DNA from 2 places in the Mesorhizobium sp. C264A genome. Region 2 is predicted to be linked to the other one. Evidence: riboswitches for the same ligand, from Rfam matches in the RefSeq annotation. Region 2 holds a riboswitch; the other holds the start of a gene.
What was found. Region 2 has a riboswitch for S-adenosylmethionine ahead of metX (homoserine O-acetyltransferase MetX). Riboswitches for the same ligand answer to the same signal wherever they lie in the genome.
Positions count from the first base shown of each region.

Region 1: linked by a shared signal. The riboswitch ahead of NKL04_RS21165 (O-succinylhomoserine sulfhydrylase) and the one ahead of metX (homoserine O-acetyltransferase MetX) in region 2 are both predicted to bind S-adenosylmethionine.

Region 1 is NZ_JAMYVY010000002.1:428,066-435,852, forward strand. Features, by position in the region: gene NKL04_RS21150 (hypothetical protein) at 1-286, shown strand, start outside; gene NKL04_RS21155 (ABC transporter substrate-binding protein) at 303-1,073, opposite strand; gene NKL04_RS21160 (2'-deoxycytidine 5'-triphosphate deaminase) at 1,175-2,269, opposite strand; SAM riboswitch at 2,410-2,487, shown strand; gene NKL04_RS21165 (O-succinylhomoserine sulfhydrylase) at 2,545-3,735, shown strand; partial or broken gene NKL04_RS21170 (ceramide glucosyltransferase) at 3,747-4,896, opposite strand; gene apaG (Co2+/Mg2+ efflux facilitator ApaG/CorD) at 5,119-5,511, shown strand; gene NKL04_RS21180 (Hsp33 family molecular chaperone) at 5,698-6,729, opposite strand; gene argF (ornithine carbamoyltransferase) at 6,838-7,749, opposite strand; gene NKL04_RS21190 (aspartate aminotransferase family protein) at 7,768-7,787, opposite strand, start outside.
Region 2 is NZ_JAMYVY010000002.1:2,001,538-2,009,324, forward strand. Features, by position in the region: gene NKL04_RS28860 (glycosyltransferase family 2 protein) at 1-934, opposite strand, end outside; partial or broken gene NKL04_RS28865 (DUF1330 domain-containing protein) at 1,183-1,503, shown strand; gene metW (methionine biosynthesis protein MetW) at 1,511-2,125, opposite strand; gene metX (homoserine O-acetyltransferase MetX) at 2,122-3,291, opposite strand; SAM riboswitch at 3,352-3,429, opposite strand; gene hisC (histidinol-phosphate transaminase) at 3,556-4,665, shown strand; gene NKL04_RS28885 (prephenate/arogenate dehydrogenase family protein) at 4,670-5,605, shown strand; gene NKL04_RS28890 (sugar kinase) at 5,613-6,536, opposite strand; gene NKL04_RS28895 (DUF2125 domain-containing protein) at 6,660-7,658, opposite strand; gene NKL04_RS28900 (gamma-glutamylcyclotransferase) at 7,783-7,787, shown strand, end outside.

The sequences.
Region 1 (7,787 bases), 1.6 Mb from region 2:
GAGCTTTCTGATGCGCAACACGGATCACATGACATCAGCGCTTCGCGGCGACAGGCTGAACAACAATGGCAAGGTCTGCGGCATCGACTCCGCCAAGGCCCATGTCCTCGGTTGCCTCGACAAGCAGTTGTTCCCGTTGAAGCGCGGCTCAAACGCTTCGCTCGACGAGGTCAAACTGACCGAAGGCTTTTGGGGCAGGAAACGTTTGGCCGCACGCGAACTGCTGTTTATCGGCCATTTTCATGCCTGCCTTGGCGCCGCGAAATCGTATCTCTTTCGCGGCTGACGCCGGCGGACGGGACTCAATAGATATCGAAATCGAAATACTTGGCCTGGATCTTCTTGTAAGTGCCGTCGGCGACGATGGCGTCTATCGCCGCGTTGAGCTTGTCGCGAAGTGCCGTGTCCTCCAGGCGGACAGCGATGCCGGCTTGCGTCTCGGTGCCCTTGACGTCACCGACAAGCTTGCAGCAGCCGTCGCTCGCCTTCTTCAGCCAGTCCATCAGCACGAATTTGTCGGAGATGACGGCGTCGAGACGGCCGTTCTGCAAGTCGGTGATCGCCTCTTCCTGGGTGGGGTAGAGTTTCGCCTCGGCGCCGGCCTTGCCATAGGCGTCCTGCGCATAGTCGGCCTGGGTGGTCGAGGCCTGCGCGCCCACCGTCTTGCCGGCAAGGGCTGCCGGTTCGGTGGAAGTGAGGTCGCTGTCCTTCGGCGCCACCAGCGCCAGCGGCGTCGTGTAGTATTTGTTGGTGAAGGCGACCTGTTTCTTGCGCTCCTCGGTGATGCTCATCGAGGCGATGATGGCGTCGAACTTTTTCGCCTGCAGCGCCGGGATGATGCCGTCCCAGTCCTGGGTGACGATCTCGCACTCGACCTTCATCTGCGCACACAGCGCATTGGCAATGTCGATGTCGAAGCCCTCGATCTTGCCGTCCGCGGTGATGGTGTTGAAGGGCGGATAAGCGCCCTCGGTGCCGATCTTCAATTTCTCCTGCGCCTCAGCCAGCGAGCCGGCCGATATCACCAGCATGGCAGCGCTCGCTGCCGATATGATCCATCTTGAAATCTGCATCTTGGTTCCCCTTGCGCGCCGTTCTCTTGCCGGCCACCGAAAGGCAGCCAAGCATGGTGAGGCAGCGCAGGCAAGTATTTTGCCTGACGGTGATCGAAGGTTCAGCCGGCGGGGCGGAAATGCTTGGAGAGCTTGAGGCCTTGCGCCTGGTAATTCGAGCCGAGATCGGTGCCGTAAAGCGCCTGCGGCCGCTTCAGCATGTGTTCGTAGACCAGCCGGCCGACAATCTGGCCGTGGTCGAGGATGAACGGCACTTCGTGGCTGCGCACTTCGAGCACCGCCCGGCTGCCGGTGCCGCCTGAGGCCGAATGGCCGAAGCCCGGATCGAAGAAGCCGGCATAGTGAACACGGAATTCGCCAACCAGCGGATCGAAGGGCGTCATCTCGGCGGCGTAGAGCGGCGGCACGTGCACGGCTTCGCGGCTGACCAGGATGTAGAACTCGTCCGGGTCGAGCACCAGTTCGCCGGCGCCGCTCTTATAGAGCGGCTCCCAGAAATCGACGGCATCCTGGGCGGCGCGCTTGTCGACATCGACCAAGCCGGTGTGATGCTTGCCGCGATAGCCGACCAGGCCGTTCTGGTCGCCGTCAAGATCGATCGACAGCGCAATGCCGCCGCCGGAAATGTTGGGCGGCTCGGTCGCCACCAGCATCTCGGCGCGGTGCAATTCGTTCAGTTCTGCCTCCGACAACAGCGCGTTGCCAGTGCGAAAGCGGATCTGCGACAGCCTCGATCCGGCGCGTACGACGATCGGGAAGGTGCGTGGACTGACTTCGAGATAAAGCGGCCCGTGATAGCCGGGGGCGATCTTGTCGAACTCATGGCCGCGATCGGTCATCACCCGGGTGAAGATGTCGAGCCGGCCGGTCGAGCTCTTCGGGTTGGCCGAGGCCGACACGTTTGCGGGCAGCGCCAGGCTTTCGAGCAGCGGCACGATGTAGACGCAGCCGGTTTCCAGCACCGCGCCCTCGGCGAGACTGAATTCGTGCAATTTCAGCCGGTGAAGCTTGTCGGCCACCAGATGATCGGGACCCGGCAGGAAGGAGGCGCGCACGCGAAAAGCCTTGTCGCCGAGCCTGAGATCGAGGCTCGCCGGCTGCACCTGGTCGACATCGAGCGCGCGCGGCGACTTCAGCGCGCCGGACTGAAACAGCGCGGAAATGTCCTGATCGGGAAGAATGCCTGTCTGCCGCAAAAGGCTGGCTCCGCTCCAAGGTCGGTCTCTTTGTGGCAGGTTCTTGCCGCAAAACCGCTGGATATTGTTGCGGAACCTGCCTAGTACAAACCTCTTAATGAAGCCGGCAATTGACGCAAGCGCAGGTGAGGTCTAAAGGGTCGTTATCCCGTGGTGATTTGGCCGGTCGGCTTGCAGCCACGTTAAACAAGTCGCTAAAGGACCGTCGGGCCGCAAGGCCATATGGACCGGTTGCGACTTTCGCGGCCGGTTTTTTTGTGTCTGGAACAAAAGCGATGAGCACCAAGAAGCGTAACTGGAAACCTCAGACCGCACTCGTGCACGGGGGAACGCTGCGTTCCCAGTTCGGCGAGACGTCCGAAGCGATGTACCTCACCCAAGGCTATGTCTACGAGACGGCGCAGGCTGCCGAGGCCCGTTTCAAGGGCGAGGAGCCGGGCTTCATCTATTCGCGCTATGCCAACCCTACCGTCGACATGTTCGAAAAGCGCATGTGCGCGCTGGAGGGTGCCGAAGATGCGCGCGCCACGGCGTCCGGCATGGCTGCGGTGACGGCAGCGCTCCTGTGCAGCGCCAAGGCCGGCGACCATATCGTTGCGGCGCGCGCGCTGTTCGGCTCCTGCCGCTGGGTGGTGGAGACGCTGGCGCCGAAATACGGCATCGAGGCAACGCTGGTCGACGGCACCGACATCGCCAACTGGGAAAAGGCGGTGCGGCCGAACACGAAACTGTTCTTCCTGGAAAGCCCGACCAATCCGACGCTGGAAGTGGTCGACATCGCAGCGGTGGCGGCGCTCGCCACCTCGATCGGCGCCAGGCTGATCGTCGACAATGTCTTTGCCACGCCCTTGCAGCAGAAGCCCTTGCAGCTCGGCGCCCATATCGTCGTCTACTCCGCGACCAAGCACATTGACGGCCAGGGACGCTGTCTCGGCGGCATCATCCTGTCGGACAAGAAATGGATCGACGAGAATTTGCACGACTATTTCCGCCACACCGGCCCGAGCCTGTCGCCGTTCAACGCCTGGACGCTGCTCAAGGGCCTGGAGACGCTGCCGGTTCGGGTGCGCCAGCAGACGGAAAGCGCGGCCAAGATCGCGGATTTCCTGGCAGGACGGCCGGAAATCGCCCGCGTGATCTATCCCGGCCGCGCCGACCACCCGCAGGCCGACATCGTCAAGAAGCAGATGACGGGCGGATCGACGCTGATCTGCCTCGACGTGAAGGGCGGCAAGCAGGCGGCCTTCGCCTTGCAGAACGCGCTCGACATCGTGCTGATCTCCAACAATCTCGGCGACGCCAAGAGCCTGATCACCCATCCGGCGACCACCACGCACAAGAACCTCAGCGACGAAGCTCGCGCCGAGCTTGGCATCGGGCCGGGAACGCTCAGGCTGTCGGTCGGTCTTGAGGATACGGACGATCTGCTGGAGGACGTTGCGCAGGCGCTGAAGGCAGCCGGGTAGGCCGCGAGGCGTCACGCTCCCGACGAAGCCTCTTCCAGCTCGGCCGTCTTGGTGCCGATGATCATGGTGTTGCCGCCAATCGACGGCGCCGCTCAGCCAGCCGCGCGCCCAGATGGCGGGAAGCATCATGTCGCGGACCATCATCGCCGGGACCATGCGCAGCGACAGATGCCAGCCCTTGGCCGCGGCCAGCGCGCATTCGGGAATGTAGGCCGCCGCCAGCACGGCCAACACCGTGGCCGGCAGGCTGATGCCGGCACTTGCTGCCGCCACCAGCGCCAACGCCAACGGCACGGCGACGCCGGTCAGGATCTCGGGTGCGAAAAACAGCGGGAAAGTGACGCGGCGCAACCGCGCCCAGCGCGCCTGACGCGACCAGATGTCGGCAAGTCGGCGCTGCCCCAGTGGTTGCTCGAAAGGCGAGGCAACGAGATTGACGCGCAGGCCCAGTCCGTTGACCAGCTTGGTTGCAGCAGCATCCTCGGCGATCTCGGCGGCCAGCGCGCGGATACCGCCATTGGTATCGAGCATCGGCTTGTTCCACAGCATGCTCTTGCCCTGGGCAAAGCCGAGGCCAAGCGCCTCGCCGGCATATTGCCAGCGCGCCTGCAGCGTGTTGAGGAACGCGCATTCGACCTCGGCCCAGAAGCCTTCCGGCCGCGAGCCGATCGGCGTCGAGCAGATAAGCCCGGTATTGGTCCGCCAGGCCGCCATCAGGTGCTGGACGTAATCCCTAGGCATCAGCACGTTGGAATCCGCCAGAATAACCCAATGATTGCGCGCCGCTTCCCAGCCCTTGACGCAGTTGTTGAGCTTCGGGTTGCTGCTGACGCGGTCGTCGCCGATCAGCAGCCGGGCCGGCACGTTGGGAAACAGGACGATCGCCCTGTTTATCAGTTTGACGACGGGATCGTCGGCGTGAGCGACGCAGAAGATCAGTTCGTAGCGCGGCCAGTCGAGCGAGAAGGCTCGCTGCAGCGTCTCTTGTGTGAACGGCTCCACGCCGCGCGACGGCACGACGATCGAGACCGGTGGCTGCTCGTTGGACGGCGGGGGGATGAGACGGCGCGCTTGCAGTTTCGACGAAGCAAGCAGGATGCTGGCGAGATTGGAAAGAAGCAAAGCGGAGGAGGCGAAGGCGGCTGTGAGAGCTGGTTCCATCGAGATCTGGTCACTCCGGAAAGGCCGCTCGCGGCTGCTTTGTCAGTCGACAGATGGGCCTTGAGTCGCCGGCAAGGTTTGCGCACACCAACATTGTCATGTGTCACTTAAATGACATTGTTTGTCGGCACCTCCGCTTTGAGGCTGGCAGGACATGCCGTTGTGCGCGTATCAAACCGCATAGCGCGACAAATGTTCCTTGCCGCGCAACCGGAGCAGCCCATGTATCGCGCCGTCACGCGCAACATCGAAGTGCAGGTCAGACCGTTCTACCTGGAGGACCGCTCGGACCCGGCGGAGAACCGTTATGTCTGGGGCTACCAGGTGACGATCGACAACCAGTCGGACGATTTCGTGCAGCTTATGTCGCGTTACTGGCACATCACCGACGGCAGCGGCCGGATCGAGGAAGTGCGCGGCGCCGGCGTGGTCGGCGACCAGCCTGAGCTCAATCCCGGCGACAGCTATCAATACACGTCAGGCTGCCCGCTCTCGACGCCCTCCGGCTTCATGGTCGGCCACTACACCATGCGCAACAAAAAGGGCGAGACGTTCGACGTCGCTATTCCCGCGTTTTCGCTGGATCTGCCGGGGACGCGGCGGACGGTGAATTAGGGGTTTTCTCCCCATCTCTATACGGGGAGGAATGCCCGGCAGTGCAACGAGGGGCGCCGCCGGACTCATGAGGTTATCTTCCACGCACATGACGTAGGCTATGCGCGGCCATTCACCAAAGTTCGCGCTGCCCCTCATCCGCCCTTCGGGCACCTTCTCCCCGTGAACGGGGAGAAGGAAGAGATGCTACTGAGTTGCAAACTCCGCCGGGTCGAAGTCGTACTGCTTCGAGCAGAACTCGCAGGCGACGTGGATGCCGCCATCTTCGGTGCTGTCCTTGATCTCCTGCGCGGAAAACCCCTCGAGGATGCCGCGTATCTTGTCCCTTGAGCAGGAACATTGGTCGGCGACCGGCACGCCGCCGAAGACGCGCACGCCATGTTCGTGGAACAGCCTGTAGAGCAGCCGCTCGGCGCCGATGGTCGGGTCGATCAGCTCGGTCGGCTCGATGGTGCCGAGCAGCGCCACCAGCTCGCGCCACGAATTGTCGGCCGGCTCCTGCGTCACGTCACGCGGATCGCCGTCGCCGCCCGAAATGTCGGGCACGCGCATGCGCTCGGGTGACTGCGGCAGGAACTGCGCCAGGATACCGCCGGCGCGCCACTGCTCGCGCGCACCGCCGGGGCCGGGCGTCAGCAGCTTGGCCACCGACAGCCGGAGGTCGGTCGGGATCTGCTCCGACTGGCGGAAATAGGTGCGCGCGGCGTCTTCCAGCGTCTCGCCGTCGAGCTGGACGATGCCCTGATAGCGCTGCGTGTGCGCGCCTTGGTCGATGGTCAGCGCCAAAACGCCGCTGCCCAGCAGCGTCTGCTGCGAGGTCTGGCCTGCGGCCACCAGGGCCTCCAGCCGGTCGGCATCGAAGCGCGCATAGGCGCGCAATGCCGAGGGCGTGGAGAAATCCGCGACCAGCATGTCGACAGGCCCGTCGGTGCGGGTCTGCAGGATGAACTTGCCTTCAAATTTGAGCGAAGTGCCGAGCAGCACCGTCAGCACACAGGCTTCCGCCAGCAGGCGGGCGACCGGCTCGGGATAGTCATGACGGTTGAGGATGGCGTCGAGCATCGGCCCGAGCTGCACGGTGCGGCCGCGCACGTCGAGCGGGCCTACCTCGAAGGGCACGACATGATCGTCGCCGGCATAGCCGAACTCGCCGAGTTTGGGGTGATGTTCAGTCACTTGATGCGTTTCCAACATGACAAAGCTCCAGGGCGCGGCCATGCGGCCCGGAGGGGTGCATGCGTCCAAACGCGCTTGATTTGCGTGATGGGGCGCAAATAGGCATCGCGCCGCCCCGGATCAAGCGCTTGGAGAGCAAGCGCCTGGAGATCAAGCGCCCAGACACCAGGCCAAAACCGCCTTCTGGGCGTGGAGCCGGTTCTCGGCTTCGTCGAAGACCACCGAATGCGGACCGTCGATGACCTCGTCGGTGACTTCCTCGCCGCGATGCGCCGGCAGGCAGTGCATGAACAGGGCGTCGGGCTTGGCCCTCGCCATCAGCGCCGCATTGACCTGATAGGGCGAGAAGACATTGTGGCCGCGGGCGCGGTGTTCCTGGCCCATCGACACCCAGCAGTCGGTGACGATGCAGTCGGCTTGGTCGACGGCTTCCTCGGGCGAGCGGGTGAAGTGCAGCTTGCCGCCATTGGACTTCGACCAGTCGATGTGCTTCTGCGCCGGCTCGCTGCCTTCCGGCACGGCGACATTGAGGTTGAAGCGGAACCGCGCCGAGGCCTCGAGCAGCGAATGCAGCACGTTGTTGCCGTCGCCGGTCCAGGCGATGGTCTTGCCGGCAACCGGACCGCGATGCTCCTCGAAGGTCATGATGTCGGCCATCAGCTGACAGGGATGGGTGTCGTCGGTCAGCCCGTTGATGACCGGAATCGTGGCATTCTCGGTCAGCTCGAGCAGCCGCTCATGCGACGTGGTGCGGATCATGATGGCGTCGACATAGCGCGACAGCACCTTGGCGGTGTCGGCAATGGTCTCGGAGCGGCCGAGCTGCATTTCGGTGCCGGTCAGCATGATGGTCTCGCCGCCGAGCTGTCGCATGCCGACGTCGAAGGACACGCGCGTGCGCGTCGACGGCTTGTCGAAGATCATGGCCAGCACCTTGCCTTCGAGCGGTCTGGTCCGTTCGCCGGCCTTGAGGCGCGCCTTGCGCACCACCGCATCGTCCAGCATCAGGCGCAGATCGCCTTCGGAAACGGCGGAAAGATCGGTGAAATGGCGAAGGCTCATCGGGAATGGTTCTCGGGATTACTTCGCGGCGGCCGCGG
Region 2 (7,787 bases):
AGGCCGGCCGTGCACCGTATTTGTCGCGAAATTCGGCATAGAGATCGCGGCGCCAGCGCCGGCCGCCGACATAGCCACGCAACAGCTGCGGCAGCGAATAGCCAAGCGCCTTCGACGACCGGTTGGCCATATAGCCGGAGAACGCCTGCGAAACCCTGCCCTTGAGTGCATCGGCGATGAGCTGCCGGGCGATCATGTAAGGCGGAATGTAGGGGTAGCGGTCGGCGATATAGGGGTGCTTGTCGATCAAGCTCGCATAGGCTTCGACATAGCCGTCCCGGCGACCGGAGATCGAATTCTCCGAGTTGTACTTTTTCCAGTCGATCACTTCGGACAGCTGCGCGCCGCTGCGACGGGCAAAGCGCAGCAACAATTCGCGATCCTGCATGCGCGTGACGTCACTGTCGTAGCCGCCGATGGCCAGCAGCGACTCGCGCCGGGCGGTGATTGCCGACCCGGCAATGAAGATGGTCTGCGCGACAAGGGCCCGCTCCAGCGAGTCGCGGCTCAGCAGCGCCTCGCGGTTGACGCAGTTGGTGCGGCGATTGCCCTTCAGCGACACGAAGGAACTGATCAGCACTTCGAGCGAGGGATTGTTGTCGAACTGCTCCAGCGTCCGCGCCAGGCGATCCGGCAAATAGACGTCGTCGGAATCGAGGAATGTCACCACCGGCGCCTGCGCCCGCTCGATGCCGGCATTGCGGGCGGCATTGGCGCCGCGCCATTTCGAGCCAACATAGATCAGCCGTGGATCGCGGATTTCGGCAAGTGCGGCTGCCGTACCGTCGGTCGAGCCGTCATCGACGACAATGTGTTCGAACCGGGGAAAATTCTGCGCCAGCACGCTCTCCACGGCGCGCACCACCTTGCTGCGGCGATTGTGCGTCGGTGTGATCACCGAGATCAGCGGAGCGAGGTCGGTTGCCTTGGACATGTTGCTTCGATTGTGCCCCGAAATGCCTGGAGGCCGGAGGTTTTGATGGTCGCCGTCCAAGCCTTACCCCGGGATGGCATTCGATTCGACGCTACAAAAAACCAGCGGCAATGTCATCACAAACTGTTGAGCCAGGACGCCGGTAAGCCGGCCGATTACCCCAGACGTAATCGACCGATGGCCATCATGTCTGCAGATTGCGCCAACGAAGCCGGTCGTCGGGCTTCGATCTCACAGGGAGTTCAGCCATGGCCGCCTACGCCGTCGCCCATATGCGTCAAGTCACAATGGGCCCGCAGATTGTCGAGTATCTGCAGAGGATCGACGCCACATTGGAGCCGTTCGGCGGCCGCTTCCTTGTCCACGGCGGCGACATGGACGTGGTCGAAAACGAATGGCCCGGGCATCTGATCGTCATCGAGTTTCCGGACAGGGCGCATGCGTAGGGCTGGTACGATTCATCAGCCTATCGGGAGATTCTGGCCTTGCGCACCGACAACTCCCACGCCGATGTGATCATCGCCGATGGCGTTCAGCACCCGCACAAGGCGACGGACGTGCTGGAATAGGGGCAAACTACCGCTTCAGCAAGAACACCGCTTGCTGGCCGAAGAAATTCCAGAACCACCATGGCATCGACAGGCCGATCTTCTGGCCGTTGCCGTCGAGCGCGGTGGCTTTCTCGACCGAAGCGCCGAGTTCCTCGACCAGATTGACGAAGTCGCGGATGGTGCAGAAATGGATGTTGGGCGTGTCGTACCAGGAATAGGGCAGGTCCGCGGTCACCGGCATCCGGCCCTTGACGAACAGCGACAGCCGCACCCGCCAGTGGCCGAAATTGGGGAAGGAGACGATGGCGCGGTTGCCGATTCGCAGCAGCTCGTCGAGCACCAGCTTCGGGTTGCGGGTCGCCTGCAGCGTCTGAGACAGGACGACGAAGTCAAAACCCTTGTCCGGATAGAATTCGAGGTCGGTATCGGCATCGCCCTGGATGACCGAGAGACCGCGCGCCACGCATTCATTGACGCCGCGCTGTGACAGCTCCAGCCCGCGGCCGTCGACCTGCTTGGTCTCCTGCAGGAGTTCGAGCAGCAGGCCGTCGCCGGAGCCGACATCGAGCACCCGCGACTGCGGCGGTATCAGGTTGGCCACCACTTCGAGGTCGACGCGCTGGCTGCCATTGACGCTCATGAGGCGAGCCCCCTTGCGCGGGCCGCCGAGCCGATGAAGCCCTTGATGGCGGCAAACAGTTCGGGTTCATCGAGCAGGAAGGCATCATGGCCGCGGTCGGTGTCGATCTCGACGAAGGAGACGGAGGCGCCGGCGGCGTTGAGCGCATGCACGATCGAGCGGCTCTCCTCGGTCGGGAACAGCCAGTCCGAGGTGAAGGACACCAGGCAGAAGCGGGTCTTGGTCCCGGCAAAGGCATCTGCCAACCGGCCGCCATGGTCGGCGGCGAGGTCGAAATAATCCATCGAACGGGTCATGTAGAGGTAGGAGTTGGCGTCGAAGCGGTCGACGAATGTCATGCCCTGGTGGCGCAGATAGCTTTCGATCTGGAAATCTGCGTCGAAACCGAAGGTCAGCGCTTCGCGGTCCTGCAGATTGCGGCCGAATTTCCGATGCAGGGCGGCTTCCGACAGATAGGTGATGTGGGCGGCCATGCGCGCCACGGCGAGCCCCTTTTCCGGGCGCTTGCCGTGCTCGAAATATTTGCCGCCATGCCAGTCCGGATCAGCCATGACAGCCTGGCGGCCGACCTCGTGGAAGGCGATGTTCTGCGAGGAATGGCGTGCGCCTGTGGCGATCGGCAGGGCCGAGAAGACGCGCTCGGAATAGCATGACGCCCATTCCAGCACCTGCATGCCGCCCATCGAGCCGCCGAGCACGCAAAACAGCTTTTCGATGCCGAAATGGTCGACCAGCATCAGTTGCGCCCGCACCATGTCGCGGATGGTGATGATTGGCAGGTCGAGGCCGTAGGGCTTGCCGGTGGCGGGATTGGTCGAGGCCGGACCGGTGGAGCCGAGGCAGCCGCCGATGACGTTGGAGCAAATGACGAAGAAGCGGTTGGTGTCGATGATCTTGCCGGGACCGATCAGCACTTCCCACCAGCCGGGCTTGCCGGTCACCGGATTGGTGCTGGCGACATGCTGGTCGCCGGTCAGCGCGTGGCAGACCAGGATGGCGTTGGTGCGGGCATCGTTGAGGGCGCCATATGTCTGGTAGGCGATCTGGAACGGCGACAAAAGCGTGCCGGCGTCGAGCTTCAGCGGCTTGTCAGGGCCAAAACGCAACACAGGGCTCGACGGGTTGTCGGCCTCGTTGTTGGTTTTTGTAGCGCGGAGCGCGGCCATGTGACTCTCCTTGCCCGCCGTCAGGCAATAAAAAACCGGCAATGCGATCGCAAAGCCGGTTACGTCACGCAAACGGCCCTTTAGCGAGTTGTTTAACGTGGCTGCAAGCCGACCGGCCAAATCACCACGGAACTGTTGCGTTCTTCTAGAACTCGTGCGGCCCGGCGTCAACGGCCAGCTATTGCCCGCCTCTCGACATTCGCGGCTACGGCTTGTATTTCCGCTGCGGCCTCCGGACGGAGGCATTCTCGATGGATTTGCGGCATGGACAAGACAGCGGACAAGGCACGGCCGACGCCCCGCGCGGGCATTATGGACATCGACGCCTATGTGCCGGGCAAGAGCACGGCACCGGCCGGCGTCGCCAAGGTCCATAAATTGTCGTCGAACGAGAACCCGCTCGGCCCGTCGCCGAAGGCGATCGAGGCCGCGCGCGAAGTGGCCAGCAAGCTCGATGTCTATCCCGACGGCACCGCCCGCCGGCTGCGCGAGGCGATCGCCGAGGTGCATGGCCTCAACCCGGCAAACATCATCTGCTCCAACGGTTCCGACGAGATTTTGGGCCTGCTGGCGCAGACCTATCTGGCGGCCGGCGATGAGGCCATCATCACCGAACACGCCTTCATGATCTACAAGATCTACATCCAGTCGGCCGGCGGGACACCGGTGACGATCAAGGAAACCGAGGAACGCGCCGACGTCGACGCGATCCTGGCCGCGGTGACGCCGCGGACCAAAATCATCTTCCTCGCCAATCCCAACAATCCGACCGGAACCTATCTGCCGTTCCAGGAGGTCCGCCGCCTGCATTCCGCTCTCCCGGGCAACGTGCTTCTGGTGCTCGACGCGGCCTATGCCGAATATGTCAGGCGCAATGACTATGAGGCCGGCATCGAGCTGGCGGGCAGCGCACAGAATGTGGTCATGACCCGCACCTTCTCCAAGCTTGGCCTTGGCGGCGCGCGCATCGGCTGGATGTATGGCCCACTGCACATCGTCGATGCCATCAACCGCATCCGCGGCCCTTTCAACGTTAACGCAACAGCGATCGAGGCCGGCATTGCCGCCATCCGCGACCGCGCCCATGTCGAGCGCAGTTCGTTGCACAACGAGACCTGGCTTACCTGGCTGAATGAAGAACTGACGAAGCTTGGGCTGCGCGTGACGCCCAGCGTCGGCAATTTCGTCCTCATCCACTTTCCCGACGACAAGAGGCATTCGGCTGAGGCGGCGGACGATTACCTCACCCAGCGCGGCTATATATTGCGGCGCGTTACCGGCTATGGCTTTCCCAATGCGCTGCGCATGAGCGTCGGCACCGAAGAAGCAAATCGCGGCGTCATCGATGCCCTCACGACATTCCTGAAAAGCTGAAACAATGACATTACCGATGTTTGAAAAGATCGCGCTGGTCGGCATCGGCCTGATCGGCTCGTCGCTGGCCCGAATCATCCGCCGCGAGGGCCTGGCCCGCCATGTCGCCATCGCGACGCGCAGCCCGGCCACGCTGGCGCGGGCGAAGGAGCTCGGTCTTGGCGAGAGCTACACCACCGGCGCCAGGGAAGCGGTCCGCGACGCCGACCTGATCATCGTCTCGGTGCCTGTGGGATCGTCGGGCGAGGTGGCGCAAGAGATCGCAGCGGCGCTGAAAAAAGGCGCCATCCTCACCGATGTCGGTTCGACCAAGGCCTCCGTCATTGCGCAAATGCAGCCCTATGTGCCGGACGGCGTGCACTTCATTCCGGGACACCCGCTGGCGGGTACGGAGAAATCGGGCCCGGATGCGGGTTTCGCCGAGCTGTTCGAAAACCGCTGGTGCATCTTCACGCCGCTGCCGGGAACCGATCCGGCCGCGCTGGAAAAGCTGTCGGAATTCTGGCGGCGCTGCGGCTCCAACATCGACACGATGGACCCGCAGCATCATGACATGACGCTGGCCATCGTTTCGCATCTTCCGCACATCATTGCCTACAACATCGTCGGCACCGCCGACGATCTGGAATCGGTGACCAAGTCGGAAGTGATCAAATATTCGGCTTCCGGTTTCCGCGACTTCACCCGTCTGGCCGCCTCCGACCCGACCATGTGGCGCGACGTGTGCCTGCACAACAAGGATGCCATCCTGGAAATGCTGGCGCGCTTTTCGGAGGACCTCGCCTCGCTGCAGCGGGCGATCCGCTGGGGCGACGGCGACAAGCTGTTCGACCTGTTCACCCGGACCCGCGCCGTGCGACGCTCGATCATCGAAGCCGGCCAGGACATCGACGTGCCGGACTTCGGCCGCCAGGCGATCGAGCACCCGGTGAAAAGTTAAACCTGTTTCAGACGCGCCAGGTCGCCGCGACCATGGCCATTGTCTCGGCGCGGTCCGGCGCGCCCAGCCGGCCGCCGAAGCGCTGGCATTTGAGCGCGGCCGCCGCGCTGGCAAAGCGCAACGCGTGCTCGACCGGCATGGCCTCAGCAAGTCCAACGGCAAAGGCGCCGTGGAAAACGTCGCCGGCGGCCAGCGTGTCGACCGCCTTGACCTTCGGCGCCGCGATGTGGCGCACCCATCCGGCGGACCGGTCATGCCACCAGCTTCCCGCGGCTCCGCCGGTAACCGCGACAAAGGCGTCTGTGCGGCTGGCGAGGTCGGCGCAGGCGGTTTCGGGGTCCAGCGCATGGCCGCAGACGATGCGTGCCGCCGTCTCCGAAGCGACGATGTGCGATGCCAGCGGCAGCAGGCGCTCCAGCACCTCAACCGGCGCCGTGTCGGCGTCGAGGATGGCGGGACGGCCGGCGCTGCGCGCGGCGGTCAAGGCAAGAGCGGCGGCGCCCGGCCAGCGCACATCGACCAGCACGACATCGAAGCCGGAAAGATCGGCGACAGGCACCGCCTCGGGGTCGGCCTGCGCCTTTGGGTCGTAGAAGGGCACGATGATGCGCTCGCCATGAGCGTCGACCAGGATCGCGGCCAGCGCCGAGCGGGCGCCTTCGACGCGGCGGACAAAGCCGCAATCGACGCCCTCGGCCTCGATGCCGGCCAGCAATTGGTCGCCGACGGCATCGCCACCTGCACTTGCCCACAGGAACACCTCGGCGCCGAGACGGCGGGCGGCGCAGGCAGCACTTGTCGCCATGCCCGAGGCGATCTGGATCCCGTCCGAGGCGATGAACTTGCCCTGATGCGTGGGCAGGGTTTCGACGCGCAGGATGGTATCCAGCGTCAGCGCGCCAACGCTCAGCAGTTTCACCGGTCGGTTCATGCGTCGGCTTGCTCGAGCATGATCTCTCCCCAAAAGCCATTCCCGCTCTTTGCGATCATGCTCTATCTCTTTGTTTTAACGCAATTCCGGACGGAAAACCGCTCACACTTTCCTGGAATTGCTCTAATCGAGCGGCTTGATCTTGCCCAGCGGAATGAAGCCGAGCGAGACCTTGCCCTTCACCACCTTGAGCGGCATCGACGGTTCGTTGCCGAGCAGCGCCAGACCGGCAAAGCCTTGCTCGATCTGGCTCTTCTGCTCGGGGATTGCGGTGGCGAGGATTGCCGCCACGGCTTTGGGATCCTGCAGCTTGATCGTCAGGTCGGCATTGACCTGGCCGTTGGCGTCGACCGACACCGGGCCGGAGACGGTGATGCGCGCGGTTCCCGACGACAGATCGAGCTTGTGGATGCCGACCGCCTGGCCGCGCAGGCTCCTGGCCTGCGTCTTCATCAGCGCGACGCCGTTCTTCAGCGTCGCGTCGCCGCTGCCGTCGAGCGGCGGCAGCACGCGCCCGCCGATCGCGTCGGCGTCGATCTCAAGATCGGTGAAGCTTCCGGTATAGCCAAGGTCCTGACCGTCCGGCCGCAACTCGCCCGCCGCCGTTCCGGCGCTGAACAGTGAAACCGGGTCGGTGTCGTCGGCCGGATCGGTCTGGCCGGACAAGCTCTCGGCCTGCAGCGAAATGCTGCGTGGCAAGGGCCAGGAGAGCTTGGCATTGGCCTGCAGATTGTCCCAATCGATCCATAGCGGCGCCATCCCGGGCACCGAGGTCCGCAGTGGCCCACGCAACTCGGCGGCAGGCGACAAAGGCCGGATGAGTTCTGCAACGAAGTTGAAGCTGCCTGCCGAGGCGGCAACGTTCCTGGCGTCGTCCTCGTAAGCCAGATTGTCACAGGAGATGGCAAAACGCAGGGGGTAGCCGCTGACGGTGAGGTTGGCGCAGCCGGCCTCGATGCCTTTGTCCTTGAGCGAGGCCACCGCCTTGTCGGCTTCGCTGCTGACGCGACCGGCGACATAGAACCAGACCGCGCTGTAGACGCCGAACAGCATAACGACCAAGGCAGCGAGCCACATCAGCCGGCGGCGAAACTTCGACGGACGCTCGTCACTTGACGTCATGCTGCGGCTTTCATTAACGCGGGCGTGTTGCGGGTGGACTGTGGCTTACGCAACAAGCAAAAAGAACAGAAGAGCACCGATTCCGATGCGGCGGCGTCACTCTCGTGCAATCAGGCTTGGCGATATGGG